Regions from separate parts of the Sedimenticola selenatireducens genome, predicted to be linked through region 2. Evidence: riboswitches for the same ligand, from Rfam matches in the RefSeq annotation. Region 2 holds a riboswitch; the other holds the start of a gene.
What was found. Region 2 has a riboswitch for cobalamin ahead of ACHZBF_RS10420 (TonB-dependent receptor domain-containing protein). Riboswitches for the same ligand answer to the same signal wherever they lie in the genome.

Region 1 (9,869 bases), 290 kb from region 2:
TATGACCAATCTGATGGAACAGATGAAGAGTGGTATGCGAGGCAGCGGCTCACAGCGTATCGATCTGGGTTTACTACTGGCAGATGTAACCACTACACATGCCACAAGAAAGCCCGCGCCTGAACTCCATCCAGTCCCGAATAAACTTTTTGTCCACGCCGATAAGGAACAGCTGGCGACAGTGTTCGGTCATATCATCCAGAATGCCCAGGACGCCACACCGAATGACGGACATGTTATCATCGACATAACACGAATCTCAGATCAGGCGGTCGTGGAAGTTAAAGACAACGGGACTGGCATGGACCAGGAATTTATAAAACAGCGCCTCTTCCACCCCTTTGACTCTACCAAGGGCCTGACAGGAATGGGGATCGGGGTGTATGAAAGCCGCGAGTATATTCGTAGCCTGAATGGCGATATCAGCGTAACAAGCACACCAGGAGAAGGGTCGGTTTTTCGTATCACCCTACCCTATGCAAAGCCTACAGAGTAGCTCCGTACAAGACAGACACAAAAAAAATTACAAGAGTGAGGTAACCAGTGGCGGATTTGAATAAGTACCTGTTAATCGTTGAGGATGATGAAGGCCTACAGAGTCAACTAAGATGGTGTTTCGATGATTTTGAGGTGCTGATGGCCGGAGACAGGGAGGAGGCTATCACACAGATCCGCCGTCACCAGCCAGCGGTTGTGACGCTTGACCTGGGATTGCCCCCCGACCCTGGTGGCGTCAGCGAGGGCCTTGCCACACTGGAAGAGATCCTCGCACTTGCCCCGGGCACAAAAATTATCGTTGTAACCGGGGACAATGACCGTACAAACGCCGTTAAGGCAATTGCCCTTGGCGCCTATGATTTCTGCCAGAAGCCAGTTGAGCCGGAAATTCTGTCACTAATTGTTAAGCGTGCCTATCATGTAAATGAACTCGAACAGGAAAATATCAAACTTCAACAGAATCGGTCCGGTACTCCCCTCAATGGCATCATTGCAACCAGCCCGGAAATGCTTAAGGTTTGCAGAACAATCGAAAAGGTCGCGCCATCCAATATAACAACCCTATTACTTGGCGCCAGTGGCACCGGAAAGGAGTTATTTGCGCAGGCCCTGCACGAACTCAGTCCACGGTCTGATCATAAAATGGTCGCCATCAACTGCGCAGCCATACCGGCAAACCTGCTGGAAAGTGAACTTTTCGGTTATGAGAAAGGCGCATTCACCGGCGCCTCGAAACAGACCAAGGGCAAAATAGAGTACGCTAATGGAGGTACCCTGTTCCTCGACGAGATTGGCGATCTGCCATTTGATCTCCAGGCCAAGCTACTCCGTTTTCTACAGGAACGTATCCTGGAGAGGATTGGGGGACGTGAGGAAATCCCTATAGACGTAAGAATTATCTGTGCAACTCACCAGAATATTCAGAATCTGATTGAAGAGGGGCGATTCAGGGAAGACCTTTATTACCGAATCAGCGAAGTTACGATAAAAATACCGCCATTAAAGGAGCGTGAAGGAGACGCGTTACTGTTAGCCAAGGCATTTCTTGAGCGTTTCAGCAAAGAGTACAATCAACAGATAAACGGTTTTGAGAAAAACGCTATTCTTGCCATTGAACACTACGACTGGCCGGGCAATGTGCGTGAAATAGAGAGTCGGGTTAAACGCGCTGTCATCATGGCTGAAAGCTCGCTGATAACGATTGAAGACCTTGAACTCGCCGCACCGGATGAAGAGTCTACACCGCTAAATCTAAAGCAGGTTCGTCGGGAAGCTGAACGAAAGGCTATTCTGCGGGCACTGAATCATGCTGACTCAAACATTTCCGAGACAGCAAAAAATTTAGGTATTACGCGCCCAACTCTCTACAGTTTAATGGAAAAATACGACATCAAGCCGTAAAAACTGACAATAGCTGGCTGGCTCTCTACCGCACACCCTTCTTGAAAAAAATGATCTCCGCGGTCTGTACCAGTATGTAAAAGTCAAACAGCAGCCCATGATTTTTCACATAGTAGAGGTCGTATTGCAGCTTTTCCATTGAGTCTTTCTTGGATGCGCCGTAGGGGTAGCATACCTGCGCCCAACCGGCTAATCCTGGCGTTACCCGGTGGCGTTCCTTGTACAGCGCGTTTACCTTGCAGAGCTGTTCCACAAATTCAGGACGTTCCGGTCTGGGGCCGACAAGACTCATATCACTGACAAAAATATTCCACAACTGGGGTAACTCGTCCAATCTGTATTTTCTTATGAAGGACCCGACACGGGTGATTCTAGAGTCGTTTTGTTGAGCCCATCGGGCTACCCCATCCTGCTCCGCATCTGTACACATACTGCGAAATTTGTAGAGATTAAAACATCTACCATCACGCCCGACGCGTTCCTGGCGATATAAAACTGCCCCTCTCCCCTTGCTTTCCAGCAGAATAGCCACGGCAGTAAGCACCATCGCTGGCGAGCAGATCACCAGCATCACGGCACTTATAAGGATATCAAACGTACGTTTGGTCGCCGCGCGGAGAATATTCCGCTTAAACCCATCGGTATAAATCAGCCAGCTTGGCTGAATGAGATCGAGTCGTATTTTTTCCGTTTCCCGTTCAAAAAAGTCAAGCAGATCAGTAATTGATATTCCACTCATGCGGCAATCAATAAGACCGTCGAGTGGTAATTTTCTACGTCTGTCATCTGGTGCAATAATAATTTCGTCAATATGATTCTGAATCGCAAAGTTTCGAATATCGTCGTCGATATCGAGTAGCTTCTGATTTCCTACCTGCACCACCTCTTCACTGGAGGTCCGTACGAATCCGACCAGTTCAAACCCCCTTTTATCCGTCTTGCGCCTGAGTTTATTAATGGTAGCTGCCCGCTTACCGGCGCCAACAACCATGACCCGTCGCTGCAGGATATTGCCATCAACAAACTTATAGAAATATATCCTTAATGCTATGGAGTAGATAAAGGCTACCAGGACAAATTTAGCGATATGGCTTGGCTCTTCTGTGAACAGGGGGAAAAGCGAATCCAACAGCGCCATCGCCAGAAAACCGGATAGAAATGCCACCATCAACCGAATAAGTGCACCCTTGATACCTTCCCTTTGCCGGGTGTCATAAAGACCCATGGACGCAATTGCCAGTATCAGTACCATCCCGGCAAAGGCTGCCTCGGGCCATTGAGGCATGGCCGTAACAGACGGTTTGACAGTCTCCACAAGGGGTATAACAAACAGGTAGACAGACACAAACGAGAAATACTCAACACAGGCAAGCAACAGAAACTGAGCATGAAAAAAGTGTCCGAACAGCCGCACCTTCCCCCTTATGGAATGAAAGCGCGAAAAGACACCTGTATTGGTAGTACCATCAGGCGCCACACCATCAGGCACATTTCCGGTTTCAGAACGCCTTTGCTGCTGCTGTTTGTTATTGAACCGGATCAATGGAACGTCTGGATTACCCTGAGCGCTCATACCCTCTCCCTTGCACCCTGCTTTTTATTTCCTTAACGAGGTTTGTACGATTCTACCCCGCCTACGTGTCTACAAAACTACTGGAACATAAAACGGTATCAGAGTCCTGTCATTTCCAGTCCAGGCTGAACTTTGACACTGCTGTTTTTAACGTACTGTGTAATCTTAACCCTTAGGTAGGGTTACGCCTACCCCCGTTGACTTAAGTCAACAAGTTCCATGGTTAAAGATAGACAAAAAAATTGCACTCCCTGAGGCTTTTTTTTCTTATTCTATCGAAGGATTTGTAGCCAGAAGATAAAGAATCATATTCCTCATCTGTATCGATTAGTTGCTCCGGTATCCGCAGCAGAGCACATTACAATACCAGGGTTGGAAACATAACAGTTAACGGAATTATTTTTCTTTCTGGAGTAAAAGTTTTGTAATCCCGGGATTTTTATCGCTCTCAATACAGGTAGAGAGCATGTACGAGAGTTTAGCGGCATCGACTGGAATTTGCCTTTTTTCCAATACAGGCACGGCCAGATTACTAGCCTCGCTAACCATAAAGATCACAACTCTATCTTCGATAAGTACCGCAATATACGGGTTATTTTCATCTTTTACATAGGGATAACCATCATCGGTTATCAGATAGCGATACCCTTCGACCTCGCAGTTATTCCCAGCTTGACCCGCTGCCGTCTCCTCCAGGATCGTGGTAGGGTCGGCACCCTGTCGTAACTGCCAGGAAATCTGTTCGTTATCGTAAACAATGGTGCTGATCAGCATTGGAATAGCGAATGCAAACAGAAAACCAAAGGCGACAAAGTAAAGCATTACTCTCATACTCTTGCCCTTTTATATGCCTGACCGGACCGTCCCCAGATCCAACACATACTCACTTTAGGAGTTAATTTCCACAACATGCTGACCGATAATTTAATATTTGTGCATAAATACGCGTTGACTTGGAGATCAATCCTACGCATAGATAAGCAACATCCTACACAAATATTGGTATTAGCTTTATCCTGCTTTATTAATAAAAGTCACCTTTGCAACATTTAGGCCATTAGTATATCTCTATGTAATATAAGCGATATAATCCGCACGCCCTTCTTAGATGTAAAATATTCCGACAAGTTACGGTGTGGAGAATTCATCCAGAGCAGTCTAGGGAATCCTGGCACAAACACTACCCCAACCGCCCCCACTCGTCTTCTTCTCCGACAATCCTGAACGGATAGCGGGTTATTCCGGAAAACTGTTTTACCTGCCCCCGCTTCTTTTCCGTCGCGTGGATGATTTGGCCAACTACTTTTCAAGTAGAAGGGCAGAATCCAATCTGGACGAAATTCATAATAACAGTGCGGCCGCAACCAGAGATGTCGCCTCGGTAAGCTCGCAAATGGCACCCGCGCTATCTCCTGTAAATCCACCGATACGTGACAACATCATGTGTCGGCAGACAACAAATAACAGAGCACAGAACAGCAAAACCCCGACTGCATACCATCCCAGGACAAACAGACAGAGCAGTGCAGAAGCCAGCAACACCCTTTCAGCCTGAGCCCTGGGAAGATGCGCGGCAAGGGTGGCACCCAACCCTGAAGGTCGGATATAGGGCAGATAAAGAAATGTGGCAACAAGACTGAGACGCCCAATCATCGGAATCAGTAGCACCACTTCCCAACGGCCCTGCAAGAGCAGGACGTTCAGCGCGGCCAGCTTCGCCAGCAGCAGTAATACCACGGCCACCACCCCACTGGGGCCGCATTGGGGATCCTTCATGATTTCCAGGGTTCTGTCCGCATCACCCTGCCCACCTATCCAGGCATCCGCCATGTCAGCAAGGCCGTCAATATGCAATCCACCGGTAACCACCACCCAGACAATCAACAACAAAACAGCGCGTAGCAATGGATCTGCGCTGCTCGCCATAGCGCCTGTCGCAACCAGCAACAGACCGATGAGCAGACCCACCAGTGGATAGTAGAGCAGGCTCTTCCCCTGCTCTGTTTCACTCAGCATCGGTTCCCGTGCGGGAACCGGAAGTCGCGTCAGAAACTGTAGTGCGAAGAAAAATGGTCTAATCATAAATTCAAGCTGGATCCAGAGAGCAAGATTGACGGGATTCAATGAACCACGCAGCCGCTGCGCAGTTAACTGAGTGATCCACAATGAAATACCAGTCGTGGGCAACCCTGTTCAATGCGGATGCGACTGATGCCCGCATATGGCAACTCCAGCCTGAACAGATGACTTAGCGGAATATTCAACACCGTGCTGATAATCATTCGATTGACTCCGCCATGGGCAACAACCAGCAGGTGTCGTCCCGCATGTGCCAACTGGATATCCTGCCAGGCTGATTCCACCCGGGATTGGAACCGGGCCATCGTCTCACCACCGGGCGGAGGGAACTCAACAGGATTACTCCAGAAGTCGCTCACCAATTGCGGTGACTCCTGATACAGGAGCTCTGGTGAACAGCCTTCCCATTCACCAAAACCGATCTCTTTAAGGCGCTCATCGATTATCATCGGGATGCCCGCCTTGTTACTCAACTCTTCGGCAAACTGCGCACAGCGTATTAACGGTGAGGCGACCACTAAATCCCAGGAGGAGTGTCCAGAAGTTGCATTCCGCATCTGCTGCCATCCCAGGATACTTAAAGGATCATCACGCCAGCCGCGAAACAGCACACCGCCTTCCGGTTCACCATGGCGAATCAGATCGATCGTGGTTACCGGATGGGAGGCCTGGGAGTCACTCAACGACACCGTCAGCCCTCTGCCACGCCGGCATCAGCAAAAGTTGCCATGCGGTTATGCAGGTCGCAGGCTGCCCGTAGCAATGGCACGGCGGTTGCCGCACCACTGCCCTCTCCCAGCCGCATGCCCAGAGCCAGCAATGGCCGGGCATCCAGTGCCTGCAGCAGGGCCTGATGGCCCGGCTCGGCCGACTGGTGGGAGAACAACAGCCACTCCCTGACTGATGGCTGTAGTTGCACAGCCACCAGTGCAGCGGCAGTGGTGATATAGCCATCGATCAGCACAGGCATGCCCGACTGGGCACAACTGAGGTAAGCGCCGGCAAGGGCGGCAATCTCAAATCCACCCAGGCAACGAAGCGCCTCTAATGGCTGACTCTCAAGATCCTTGTACCGGGACAGCGCCTCTCTCAACAGTGCGGCTTTATGCGCCACACCGCGCTGATCAAGTCCGGTCCCGGGCCCCGCCAACTGCTCAGGATCTGCTCGAAGCAGCGCACAACCCAGGGCCGCTGCCGCAGTGGTGTTGCCGATCCCCATATCGCCGCCGATAAACAGATCGGCGCCCTGCTCTCTGGCCCTGAGGACAGCGGCGCGACCGGCATTTACTGCCACTGCGAGCTGCTCATGGGTCATGGCATCCTGATAGTGCAGATTGGCGGTTCCCGCTCCGGCCCTGTGGCTGATGACACCGGGCAGATCGCCGGGTTCGACCACTGTACCGACATCGACCACCTCCAGTGTGGCACCAAGCGAATCCGACAATACACTGATGGCAGCCCCACCAGCGGAAAAATTGGCCACCATCTGCACAGTCACCTCTTGGGGAAAGGCGGAAACCCCTGATGCGGCGACACCATGATCCCCGGCAAAAACCGTTATCCACACCTTATCCACCCTGGGGAACTCCCTGCCCTGCAGGGCAGCCAGGCGAATGGCCAACGCCTCCAGCTCACCCAATGAGCCGGCCGGCTTGGTAAGCTGTTTCTGCCGCTCTGTCGCAATTCCGATCAAGGTTTGGTCCGGTTGGACTACCGGATCATTCAGCCAGTCTGGTTTCAAATCGCATCCCCTTTAAGTATCAGTGGCAGACCCGCCACGGTTAATATGACCCTGTCGCACAGCTTGGCCACCTGCTGATGCAACCAGCCGGACTCATCCTGAAAACGCCGGGATAGCTCCCCCAACGGTACAATCCCAAGGCCCACCTCGTTACTGACCAGAATCAGGTTGCCTCGCAGTTCGGGCAGAACCGATAACAGTGCCGTCGTCTGCTGGTTAAACTGCCGTCCCTCATCCACCAGCAAAATATTGGAGAGCCAGAGCGTCAGGCAATCCACAATCAGAAACCGTCCCGTTGCACAATTCTGGCGGAGGGCTTCGGCAAGATTCAACGGCTCTTCAATCAGTTGCCAGGCATCGGGTCTTCGATCACGGTGGGCCCGGATCCGCCGCTCCATCTCGATATCACTCTGTGCCAATGTGGCCGTGGCGATATAGATCACCTCCTCGGAGGACTCTGTTGCCAATCGTTCCGCCAGCGTGCTCTTGCCTGACCGGGCGCCGCCAAGGATTAACTGTTTCACGTTTTGGCCACCATTAAGATCAAAAGGCGCTCATTATGGGGTTCAAATATTCGAAGGTAAACTTCCGGACCAAAACCTGTAAGATTACAGGCTCAACATAACTTCAGGTGCCCGGCCACTGACGGCCGGGAGAATCGGGAAAGCGGTGGAATTCCGCTACGTGCCCAACGCTGTAATGGGGATTTTACCGGTAGACCTGTCTTTCGCAGACAGCCGTCAGCCACTGGCCATTGTGTCCGGGAAGGCGCCCGTAAAAGTCGATCCTAAGTCAGAAGACCGGCCTGAAGCCTCACCACGATGGATACCTGGCCAAGTATCCAGGATTTTCCAACCAAGGGGAATATTATGGAAAATCAATCAATTAGCAAACAACCAGAAATCGTTTTCAGCAATGCCGAGCGCGACGCCCTGTATAAAACCATCTACTCTCGTCGGGATGTCAGGGGACAATTCAAGTCTGACCCTGTTCCAGATGAGGTGTTGGCACGGATTCTAAAAGCGGCACACCATGCTCCATCAGTCGGTTATATGCAACCATGGAATTTTATGCTGATTCGCTCACAGGAGATCAAGCAACGGGTTCACGAGTTATTCCTGGAAGCCAACCAGGAAGCCGGGGAGATGTTTGAGACAGTGGAGAAAAGGCGTATCTACAGTACACTCAAGCTGGAAGGGATTCTGGAATCACCGATCAATCTGGTCATCACATGTGACCGGGAGCGCGCCGGCCCCGTGGTGATCGGACGGACCCACGACATGGCGATGGACATCTATAGCAGCGTCTGTGCCGTGCAGAATCTCTGGCTTGCCGCGCGAAGTGAAGGCGTGGGTGTCGGTTGGGTCAGCATTTTCGACCGGTCAAAACTGAAACAACTACTGAATCTGCCACAACAAGTGACCCCCGTCGCCTACCTGTGCGTGGGCTATGTAGAACATTTCTTTACTGAACCAGAGTTGAAGAGCGCAGGCTGGCGCGACCGGTTGCCACTTCAGGACCTGGTCTACTTTGACCACTGGGAAAACAGCCATCCGGATCAGGAACACAATCTGCTATCGGAACTGGCAAAACCCGGCTATTAACCCAGACCTTCAGAATGGGAGGAGCCTGGCTCCTCCCCCTCCCGACAGCACTGTAATTCATTGACATACAGCAAACTTTTACCCCGTCAGGGACTGTCAATGGAACTGGATTCAGATATACTTCTGATTGCTTTTATTAATCTGGCTATTCGAGTATTTTATCTTGCAACACCGAAAACTGTGTGATTCCGTTGTTCCAATTGTCTTGTATCAGGATCGTTTAATCAGGGGTTGATGTCGTTCATTGCCATTAAACCCGGACGATTGTTTTTATGTTGAATAAAAAAAACGAGGGGATAAATGAGTTTAAGTAACTTATTACCACCATTACTGGGGGTCCTGGGCCTATTCGTGGCCTTTAAGATCTACAAACTGGTCATGCAGTATGAGACCGGCAACGAAAAAGTCACCAAAATAGCAGAAGCGATACATGAAGGCGCCATGGTCTTCATGCGGCGCGAATACAAAATGCTGGGGACATTTTCAGCCATTCTGGTTGTGTTGCTGCTATTCATGCTCGGGGTTAAAACCGCCTTTGCCTTTGTCGTGGGCGCCAGCGCCTCTGCGCTGGCTGGCTATATCGGGATGTTCTCGGCTACCCAGGCGAACGTGAGAACCACCACGGCGGCTCATGAAAAAGGCGCATCCGAGGCCCTCTCCATTGCCTTCTTCGGCGGCTCTATCATGGGCCTGTCGGTCGCATCTCTGGGTCTGCTTGGACTCGGCACGCTTTATCTCTTCTTCGGCGGAGACCCGGAAACCGCTCATGCCATACACGGTTTCGGCATGGGTGCCTCTACCGTGGCCCTCTTCTCCCGTGTTGGCGGTGGTATATTTACCAAGTCAGCCGATGTGGGCGCCGACCTGGTTGGTAAGATCGAGGCGGGCATTCCCGAGGATGATCCACGTAATCCCGGTGTTATTGCCGACAATGTCGGCGACAATGTCGGCGATGTGGCCGGCATGGGATCCG
Region 2 (9,869 bases):
AAGCTTCCCGGTTTCCCTGGAGGCGCCGGGGGGGTGTCCCCGTTATCTCTGCCGGGTGGTGAAAAATATCAACCCCGCCGCCGAGACACCGCTGTGGATGCAGGAGCGGCTGCGCCGCAGTGACTTGCGCCCCATCAGCCCGGTGGTTGATGTCACCAACTATGTGATGCTGGAGCTGGGTCAGCCGATGCATGGCTTCGATCTGGCCGAGCTTGAGGGCGGCATTCGTGTGCGAATGGCGGACGAGGGTGAGAAGCTGGTACTACTGGATGGCCAGGAGATAACCCTGCGCAGCGATACCCTGGTGATTGCCGACCAGGCCAGGCCGGTGGCCATAGCCGGTATCATGGGCGGGGAGCACTCCGGCGTGAATGACAACACCCGGGATATCCTGCTGGAGAGCGCCTTTTTTGCACCGACCATGATTACCGGCAAGGCGCGCAGTTATGGTCTGCATACCGACTCTTCCCATCGCTTCGAACGGGGTGTCGATCCCCAGCTGCAGAGACAGGCCATCGAGCGTGCCACCCAGCTGCTGCTGGAAATCGCCGGCGGAGAACCCGGCCCGGTATCGGAATCGGCCGACGAATCCCATATTGAACCCCGTCCAGAGATCCTGCTGCGCCGCGAGCGGGTGGCCAGGGTGCTGGGGCTGGAGATTGACAATGACATCATTAGCGACATCCTGACGCGCCTGGAGATGCGGGTAGAGAAGGTGGATGAGGGCTGGAAGGTGATTGCCCCCAGTTGCCGTTTCGATATCAGCATTGAGGAGGATCTGATCGAGGAGGTCGGGCGGATCTATGGCTATACCCGGATTCCCACCCGCCGCAGCGCGACGGCCACGGTGATGCGGGCTGAACCAGAGGTAACCTTCAATCTGCAGCGGGCCAAGCGACTGCTGGTCGATCGGGATTACCAGGAGGCGATTACCTACAGCTTCATCAGCAGTGAAATGCACGACCTGATCGATTCCGGACATGACACGGTGGTGCTGGCCAATCCGATATCGTCAGATATGTCGATTATGCGGACCACCCTGTGGGCCGGCCTGCTACAGACGGCCATGTACAATCAGTCACGCCAACAAGCACGCGTCAGAATCTTCGAGTCAGGTCTTAGATTTATTAGGCAAGATGATGATATTAAACAAGAATCAATGATAGCTGGTCTTGTTTCAGGTGCAGCGCAGCCAGAAGGTTGGGGCACCCCTGCGCGGGCCGTTGACTTCTTTGATATCAAGGCCGACCTGGAGGCGCTGTTTGCCCTGACTGGGTGTGCTGACGAGTTTCGCTTCCAGGCCGCCAGCCACAGTGCATTGCATCCGGGGCAGAGCGCACAGATCATCCGTGGTGACAAAACTGTCGGCTGGATTGGCAAACTGCACCCGGAGCTGGAACAGAAGCTGGATCTGACCTCCGGCGCCTACCTGTTTGAGATTGGCCTGAATCATCTTCTGGAAGGGCGTTTGCCGGTTTTCAGTGCGCTTTCCAAATACCCCTCCATTCGGCGCGATATTGCGATCGTGGTGGATCAAAAGGTGGGATTTGACGAGATTCGACAGACAATCCGGGAATCGGTGCCGGAAATTTTGAGAGAAATTCTGATTTTTGATGTCTATACTGGTGAAAAGGTAGACTCAGGACGAAAAAGTCTCGCTTTGGGCTTGATTTTACAGGAAAGTTCCCACACTCTTACGGATGAAAAAGTGGAACGCGTAATGGCGCAGATAGTTGCTGCGCTTGTCGAACGCTACAATGCACAACTGAGAGATTGAACATATGGCTTTGACCAAGGCGGATATTGCCGAAAAACTTTTTGATGAACTTGGCCTGAACAAACGCGAGGCCAAGGAGATGGTTGAAATGTTTTTCGAGAAAGTGCGCATTTCGCTGCAGGAAGGTTCACAGGTTAAGTTGTCTGGGTTCGGTAATTTTGATCTGCGCGAAAAGAAAGAGCGCCCTGGAAGAAATCCGAAAACCGGTGAAGAGATCCCGATTTCGGCGCGCCGCGTGGTGACATTCCGCCCGGGTCAAAAATTGAAGGCGAGGGTCGAAGCTTATGCTGGAAGCAAGCAGTAATACTGCAGATCTGCCGGCAATACCCGGCAAGCGCTATTTCACTATTGGTGAGGTGAGCGAGTTGTGTGGCGTCAAGCCGCACGTGCTGCGTTATTGGGAACAGGAGTTCACCCAACTGAAGCCGATCAAGCGGCGCGGAAATCGTCGGTATTATCAGCGTCATGACGTATTGATGATTCGCCAGATACGCAGTCTGCTCTATGACCAGGGTTTTACTATCGGCGGGGCGCGTCAGCAGCTTTCCGGTGAAGGCGCAAAGGACGATCAGGACCAGAGTCACCAGATAGCCAGGCAGTTGCGGGCCGAGCTGGAAGAGGTGTTGCAGATACTTAAACGCTGATTCGCTCAACATTGACAACGGGGTGCATACCGCCTAGTATGCGCGCTCAGTTTTCGGGCGGTGGCGCAGTCTGGTAGCGTGCTTGTCTGGGGGACAAGTGGTCGCAGGTTCAAATCCTGTCCGCCCGACCAATTGAAAAAGGTGTGTACCGAGCACATAGGTCACACTTTATACCGGAGAGATAGGTAACACTTCGGTCAAGAAAGGGTTGGGCGCTGGCTCAACCCTTTCTTCGTTTTCATCAAAAAATCCTAAGTCATATTTCATAAAGCTGACAAGCCAAATTTTGTCACTGACCTCGCGAATACCCACATATTGACCGGCGAACACCGTACTGAGATTAATTTTTCGGCGGCCGATGCAGATACGTCCGCACTTCGTGATTTTTACGGTGCGATCATGAAAAGGGTATTCAGGTACTTCGGGAACGCGATATTCACGGGTGGAAGGTGTATACAGCTCACCGGGGTACTTCATGCCCAGTGCCTGGTGAGGGCGCTGGTTATTGTAGACCTCTAAAAATTGGTCAAATCGTTCTTGCTGCTGAAGAAAATTGAACGCAGGCGGCTTTGTGGCCTCCTTCTTCAGTGTTAAATGCATGCGCTCATGCCGCCCGTTCTGCTGCGGTTGTCCCGGCTGAATCCGCTCGATAGCGATGCCCAGGCGCAACCACCAGACGGAGAGTCGGCTCAGACCAAAAAGCGCATTGGGCGAGGCGAAAGGCACGCCGTTATCGGTGCGGATAGCCTGCGGTAAGCCAAATTGTTTAAAGGTCCGCTCAAAGACAGGAAAAGCGCCTACTTCCTTGGTGGACTCCAAGCCTTCACAGGATAGTAGATATCGTGAGGCGTAATCCGTCATGGTTAGCGGATAGCAATAACAGCGATTGCCTAACAGGAATTCGCCCTTGAAATCGGCACACCAGAGTCCATTGGGGGTTTGACTGTCACGTAGCGAGGTGCCTTGAGCCTTTGGGTGGTGCCGTTTTCTGCGTGTGACCAGGCCGTGTCGATCAAGCACGGCATGGACCGTACTCTTGGCTGGCGGCCGAATCATTGGATAAAGGCGAATCAGTTTCTCGCGGATTTTAGGTGCGCCCCAACTCTTATGTTCCGTCTTGATCTTGAGAATGGCGCGTTCAATTTGGAAGGGTAATTTATTGGCATGCCGATAGGGGCGTTTGCTTTGGTCCTCCAGCCCTGCTAATCCTTCATTTTTATAGCGATTGAATAGCTTATAACCTGTTTTACGGGAAATGCCGAACTCCCGGCAAAGGGGAGCCATTTTTTCACCGTCAAGCAGACGGGCAACAAATCTAAGGCGTTCTTCCATACGGTTACACTCTTTCCAGGGCATTTGAGATTCCTCCCAAATACCGTCATGTGTAACCTATGTCTCCGGTATCGTCTGTAACCTATGTGTCAGGTAGCACAAAAGGGGGGTGTCCGTGAGGACACCCCCTTTTTCTATGGTGTGCCAAGCAGGGCGACGCGCATCTATTGCCCTTGATCCTGATCCTGAATTTCTCGATTCAACCGCCAAGATCACAAAGTACGCAAAGAGATACCATGGCTTATCTTCATTTCCGTCCATGGGTCCGTAACCAGTTGTATTGCATCCTCGGTTCCGTAAGCGGTACATCCCTGCACCACTCCTCCGGCCCAACCCGGTTGGTGAATGATTTGGCAAATACAAGTCATTGTTGTCCTTCGTGTTCTTTGCGTCCTTAGCGGTTGAAATAGTTTTTTTTAGGTTTATTCGATGGACGGCGCCTGTGGCGGCAAGTGCTATACTGCTCGGCCCGAATTCACAGCACCGTTTTCAGATATCGATCCCACTCCGATGACGAGCCAGACGCCAACACTGTTGCGGGAACTTCCCTACATCGAGGACACCAGCCGGCTGTTTGCTCCGCTTGCCGGACAGCCTTGGGCGGTGTTTCTGGACAGCAGCGACCGGGGGAGCAAACAGGCCCGTTATGATCTGGTCACCTGTGATCCGATGGCAACGCTGGTCACTCGAAATGGCCAGACCCGGATCACCCGGGCGGATGGTTCGGTGGTTGTCTCCGATGACGAGCCGATGGGCCTGTTGCAGGCCTTGCTTCGGCAATACCGGATGGATTCCCATGAATCCTTACCCTTTCGTGGTGGGGCTCTGGGCTATTTTTCCTACGACCTGGCCCGCTCTCTGGAGCGGTTGCCGGTTGTGGCCAGGGATCAGGACCAGTTGCCGGAGATGGCCATCGGCATCTATGACTGGGCGCTGGTGGTCGACCACCAGGAGCAGCGTAGCTGGCTGGTCGGCTGCGGTTTTGATTCGCGTACCGTCACTCAGTGGCCAATGCTGGTGGAGCGGTTCTGCCGGCCCCCGGTAATGGTTGAGCCGGTACCTTTCAGGGTGACGGGAGCGGTCGAGTCCAATATGTCCCGGCAACAGTATGCCGATGCCTTCCGCGAGATAAAGCGCTACATCCAGGAAGGGGATTGTTACCAGGTGAATCTGGCCCAGCGCTTCTCGGTGGCTACCGAGGGTGACCCCTGGCAGGCCTACCAGCAGTTGCGAAGACTCAATCCAGCTCCTTTTTCCGCCTATCTGAATACCCCGGCGGCACAGTTGCTATGTTCTTCACCGGAGCGATTTCTGGCGATCAGGGACGGCCTGGCGGAGACCCGGCCAATCAAGGGTACCCTGCCGCGTGGCACAACCACCCAGGATGACAGGGCGCTGAAACAGCGTCTGCTGGCGAGCGAAAAGGATCGGGCGGAGAATCTGATGATTGTAGATCTGCTGCGCAATGATCTGGGCAAAAACAGCGCCTTGGGCAGTGTGGAAGTGGGTGAGTTGTTCGGTTTGGAGAGCTACGCCACTGTGCATCACCTGGTATCCACGATCAGTAGTCGGCTGGCGGCAAATCGGGATGCGCTGGATCTGTTGCGCGGCTGTTTTCCGGGTGGTTCCATTACCGGCACGCCGAAGCTGCGGGCGATGGAGATTATCGAGCAACTGGAACCGGATCGTCGTGGGGTCTATTGCGGTTCAATCGGCTATATCGGGTTTGATGGCAATATGGACAGCAATATCGCCATACGCACAATCGTACATATTGATGGTAGGATGCGCTTCTGGGCAGGTGGCGGTCTGGTGGCGGATTCCGTGCTGGATAGCGAATACCAGGAGACTTTCCACAAGGCCAACGCCATGCTGCGGCTGTTACAGCCGGAATATTCACCACCCGGAAGTATCCGTGGCGGCCATGTTCCGGATCTGAAAACCGGTTGATTCGAATAATACGATGTTGATACGCATAGCCAGCGTGCTCCTGTCACTGCTGGCCCATGGAACAGTTCTGCTCTATCTAGGCGGCTTTACTCCGCACGACAGGCCACTACCGGCCACATCGGGCAAAAGTCTGCAGGTCGCTCTTGTGCGTGCTGAAAAAGGGCAGCAGGAGGAGATGGTTACGCCTGTGCCCGAGGCGGCGCCGAAACCGGCTTCCGCCAAGGCGGTGTATCAAGCCACGCCGGAACCGGTTGTCTCGGCCAATGAATCAGACCGGAGCAATGTCATTCAACAGTTGCTCGCCACACAGGCCCCCACCGCGGCGGGGCGACCGATAAAGAGCCCTGCTGCGGCAGTATCGAAAAAGCCGGAAGCGCCCGTCGTGCGACACGCCGAGCCGCCGCCCCCGATGCCTGAACCACAACCTGCCAATGAACCGATTGTACAGCGTGTGGCCAATCCATCATCCAGTGCCGGGCCGGTTGAGCAGCACGATTCCGCGGAGTCACCGCAGCAGTCGGCGAAGGCTCTGCGGGAGATCGAACGAGCCTATATGAACGCCCTGGTTACCGCGATCGAAAGACACAAGCGCTATCCCCTGCGGGCTCGAAAAAAGGGTTATGAAGGAGAAGTCCTGGTGTTGTTTACCGTGCTCAGGGACGGCACCATCTCCGACGTCGGAATCGGTAGCAGTTCACTCAGGGTGATCCTGGACCGGGCTGCTTCAAAGGCGGTGACAGATCTGGGACGTTTTGAACCCATTCCGCCCCAGTTGGACCGTGACCACTGGGAGTTTCGGGTGCCGATACGCTTTGCCATGAATTGACCCCGCAATCAGAAATTCACCCATACACCTCATCCCGACAGGGCCAGTTTGTGCCACGGGTCCAGCCGCGGGGGGTAAATTCCCTTGTGGATTTTTCGACTTGGCTTAAAATAGCCACCTCTGAAGGGTGCCCGTCATGGGTTAAAAGGGAACAAGGTGAGTCTGATCCAGACAAATCCTTGACTGTCCTCGCAACTGTAAGCAAGTAGTCCGGTTTCATGAAGCCACTGGTCCAACGATTGGGAAGGCGAAACCGGGTGTCGATCTGCAAGTCAGGAAACCTGCCTTTCATGCGTCGCATTTCTACCGAACGGGGTATTCAGTAGAGCGGTCTTCCGTTAGCTGACGCATTCAGGCAGGTCGGAAAACCTGTACTTGTATGCAGTCCCGCTGTGGCCCGTTCCGGTTTGGCCTGTCAGCATCAGCAAGTCTCTCTTTCCGTCCTGCATTTGTTCCAAATGCACTCCCCCCGGGGAGTAACGGAGAGACCCAGCAATGATTCGCAATAGATACTATCGGTCGGTTATTTTATCCGGCATCACCCTGGCGCTGCCCACGTGCGCAACCTATGCCGCCACCTCCCTGGACAGGGTTAATGTGACCGCCACCCGCATGGCACAGAGCATTGATGAAACCCTGGCGGCAGTCACCGTCATCACCCGGGACGATATCAAAAACAGCCAGGCCAAGGACATCACCCAGCTACTCGATGGTACCCAGGGACTGACCATGAGCAGCAACGGCGGACTGGGCAAGGTAACCGGCATACGTCTGCGGGGTACAGATTCCAAACAGGTGTTGGTGTTGATCGATGGGATGCGTATCGGTTCCGCTACTTTAGGAACGGTCGCTTTTCAGGATATTCCGCTGGCGCAGATCGAACGGATCGAGATCGTCAGGGGACCCCGCTCCCAGCTGTATGGTGCCGATGCCATGGGTGGTGTCATACAGATATTTACCACAAAGGGAAAGCCCGGCGGCTTGGTAACTGCCGAGGCGGAATACGGCTCACACAATACCCGACGAGTGGCCCTGGGACTGAATGCAACACAGGATAACCTGGATTACGGTATTAGCCTGTCTGATCTGCGGTCGGACGGATTCAGCTCGCTGAAAAACAATAACCCGGATGAGGATGGTTATAAAAACCGTTCATTCTCTGGACATCTGGGTTATCGCTTTTCCAATGGCCTGAAGCTGGGTGTTACCGCTTTGCAGGCTAAAGGCGAGAACGAGTATGACAGTGCCTTCGGGCCGGCCGATTTTTTCGATACCGATTTTCTGCAACAGTCGCTCAGCAGCAAACTGGAGTATTCGCCCAATGACAGCTGGGACATCACACTCTCGTTCGGTGAGAGCCGGGATGAGACGACCAATTTTACCAACAGCAGCTTTGCCTCATTCTTCAATACCAGGCGGCGTCAATTCTCCTGGCAGAACGACATTGCAGTCGATGAAGAGAGTGTACTCACGCTCGGTATCGATTTTCTGCGTGATCAGGTTGAGGGTACCAGCAGCTACAGTGTAAATCAGCGGGATAACAGTGCGCTGTTTGCCCAGTACCAGACAGCGTTTGGCGCGAACGACGTGGTGATCGGCCTGCGGCATGATGACAATGAAGCGTTCGGCGACTACAACACCGGCAATATCGCCTGGGGACGGGAGTTAACCGAGACGCTAAGGCTGGTTGCCTCCTATGGCACCGGTTTTCGTGCCCCGACATTCAATGACCTCTATTATCAGGATCCCTGGGGTTCAAACGGCAACCCGAATCTGACCCCGGAAGAGTCAGAGAGCGTTGAATTGTCACTCAGGGGCAGTCAGTCGTGGGGCGGATGGAATATCAATCTGTTTCGTACCGATATTGAAGGCCTGATCGACTGGGTCGAAATTGCACCCTTTACCTATCAGCCGCAGAACGTCGACCGGGCCAGAATTGATGGCCTGGAGGCGGGCATCAACACGCAACTGGCCGGTTGGCGGATTAGTGGTAATCTGACCCTGCTCGATCCTCGCAACCGCACGACGGGTAGATTGTTGACGGATCGAAATGAACAGGCGATTCGGATTGATATTGATCGGGAGTTCGGTCCCACTGAGCTGGGTGCCACACTACAGGCTCGCAGTCACAGCTACAGCAATGCAACCAATACCTTTCGGACTGCCGGTTTCGGTACCCTGGATCTGCGGGTGGCACACCATCTGAGCCGCGAGTGGACCCTGCGCGGTCAGGTGCGCAATCTGTTTGACCGGGACTATGAGACTATTCGTACCTATAACACCGGCGGTCGTGAACTGTTTGTCTCTGTTCATTATGAAGCGAAATAGGGGATAATCGCCCGGCCCCCTCATTACTGAGAGGGGCCGGATCAGGCTTAATCGAGCAGCAGAGTGGGTAAAACAATATTGAACCGGAGATCACTCACTTTTCTGTTATTGCTGTGGGTGGTTACAGGGGCCAGTGGGGCCGAACAGCCCCAACATGTCATCTCCATCAACCTCTGTACCGACCAGTTGCTGTTGATGCTGGGTAGACCGGATCAGATCGCGTCGGTCAGTCACCTGGCACTGGAGCCGAATAGTTCATACATGGCGGCACAGGCTGCCAACTACCCGGTCAATCACGCCAAGGCGGAAGAGATTCTGGCCCTGAAGCCGGATCTCGTTCTAGCCGGCGCCTACACCGACCGCTCGCTGATTGCGCTACTGAAAAAACTCGGCTACCGGGTGGAGCAGTTTCCGCTTGCATCCAGTGTCGAGGATATCCGCGGCAATATTCACCGAATGGCCGGGCTGATCGGCCGGGAAGCGCAGGGCCGCCAGATGATCGAGGCGATGGATGAACGACTGGAACGGATAGAACGGCAGCGACCCGAGATCAGACCCAAGGGTGCATTTTATCAGCCCAACGGCTATACCGGCGGCATCAATACCCTGCAGCACAGTGCCCTGGAACTGGCCGGGTGGGAGAATATCGCCGCCCTGGAGGGAGTGATTGGTTACGGCGCCATTGATCTGGAACGGCTGATCCTGGCACGACCGGTACAGCTGTTCACCTCCTCCTATGCATCTGGCACCCACTCCCGGGGCCAGCAGCTTTTGCAACATCCGGTCCTTCGGCAATTGACCCGGGGCAGGGCGCCGATTGAGGTGGCCTACCGCTACTGGATCTGTGGCGGACCAATGATTGCGGAAGCGGTGGAGATATTGCACCGGAGCCTGCCTCGATGAGCCGGCTGATGAACCTGCAGCAACAGACCCTGGTGGTGCTCCTCGTCATACTGGTTTGTCTGCTGTTTGCCGCCTCGCTGTTTGTTGGCGCCAACCCCCTGCCGGTGCT

Region 1: another riboswitch for cobalamin. It lies ahead of bluB (5,6-dimethylbenzimidazole synthase); the one in region 2 lies ahead of ACHZBF_RS10420 (TonB-dependent receptor domain-containing protein).

The regions. Positions count from the first base shown of each region.
Region 1 covers NZ_CAXXYC010000003.1:1,157,821-1,167,689, forward strand. Annotated here, with positions in the region: gene prsK (XrtA/PEP-CTERM system histidine kinase PrsK) at 1-496, shown strand, start outside; gene prsR (PEP-CTERM-box response regulator transcription factor) at 553-1,899, shown strand; gene ACHZBF_RS09040 (TIGR03013 family XrtA/PEP-CTERM system glycosyltransferase) at 1,925-3,472, opposite strand; gene ACHZBF_RS09045 (hypothetical protein) at 3,869-4,294, opposite strand; gene ACHZBF_RS09050 (adenosylcobinamide-GDP ribazoletransferase) at 4,814-5,554, opposite strand; gene ACHZBF_RS09055 (histidine phosphatase family protein) at 5,620-6,240, opposite strand; gene cobT (nicotinate-nucleotide--dimethylbenzimidazole phosphoribosyltransferase) at 6,243-7,292, opposite strand; gene cobU (bifunctional adenosylcobinamide kinase/adenosylcobinamide-phosphate guanylyltransferase) at 7,289-7,816, opposite strand; cobalamin riboswitch at 7,905-8,115, shown strand; gene bluB (5,6-dimethylbenzimidazole synthase) at 8,162-8,896, shown strand; gene ACHZBF_RS09075 (sodium-translocating pyrophosphatase) at 9,197-9,869, shown strand, end outside.
Region 2 covers NZ_CAXXYC010000003.1:1,452,515-1,462,383, reverse strand. Annotated here, with positions in the region: gene pheT (phenylalanine--tRNA ligase subunit beta) at 1-1,777, shown strand, start outside; gene ihfA (integration host factor subunit alpha) at 1,782-2,081, shown strand; gene ACHZBF_RS10445 (MerR family transcriptional regulator) at 2,062-2,421, shown strand; tRNA gene ACHZBF_RS10440 (tRNA-Pro) at 2,476-2,552, shown strand; gene ACHZBF_RS10435 (IS481 family transposase) at 2,590-3,753, opposite strand; gene pabB (aminodeoxychorismate synthase component I) at 4,264-5,703, shown strand; gene ACHZBF_RS10425 (energy transducer TonB) at 5,717-6,529, shown strand; cobalamin riboswitch at 6,638-6,832, shown strand; gene ACHZBF_RS10420 (TonB-dependent receptor domain-containing protein) at 7,025-8,857, shown strand; gene ACHZBF_RS10415 (ABC transporter substrate-binding protein) at 8,936-9,760, shown strand; gene ACHZBF_RS10410 (FecCD family ABC transporter permease) at 9,757-9,869, shown strand, end outside.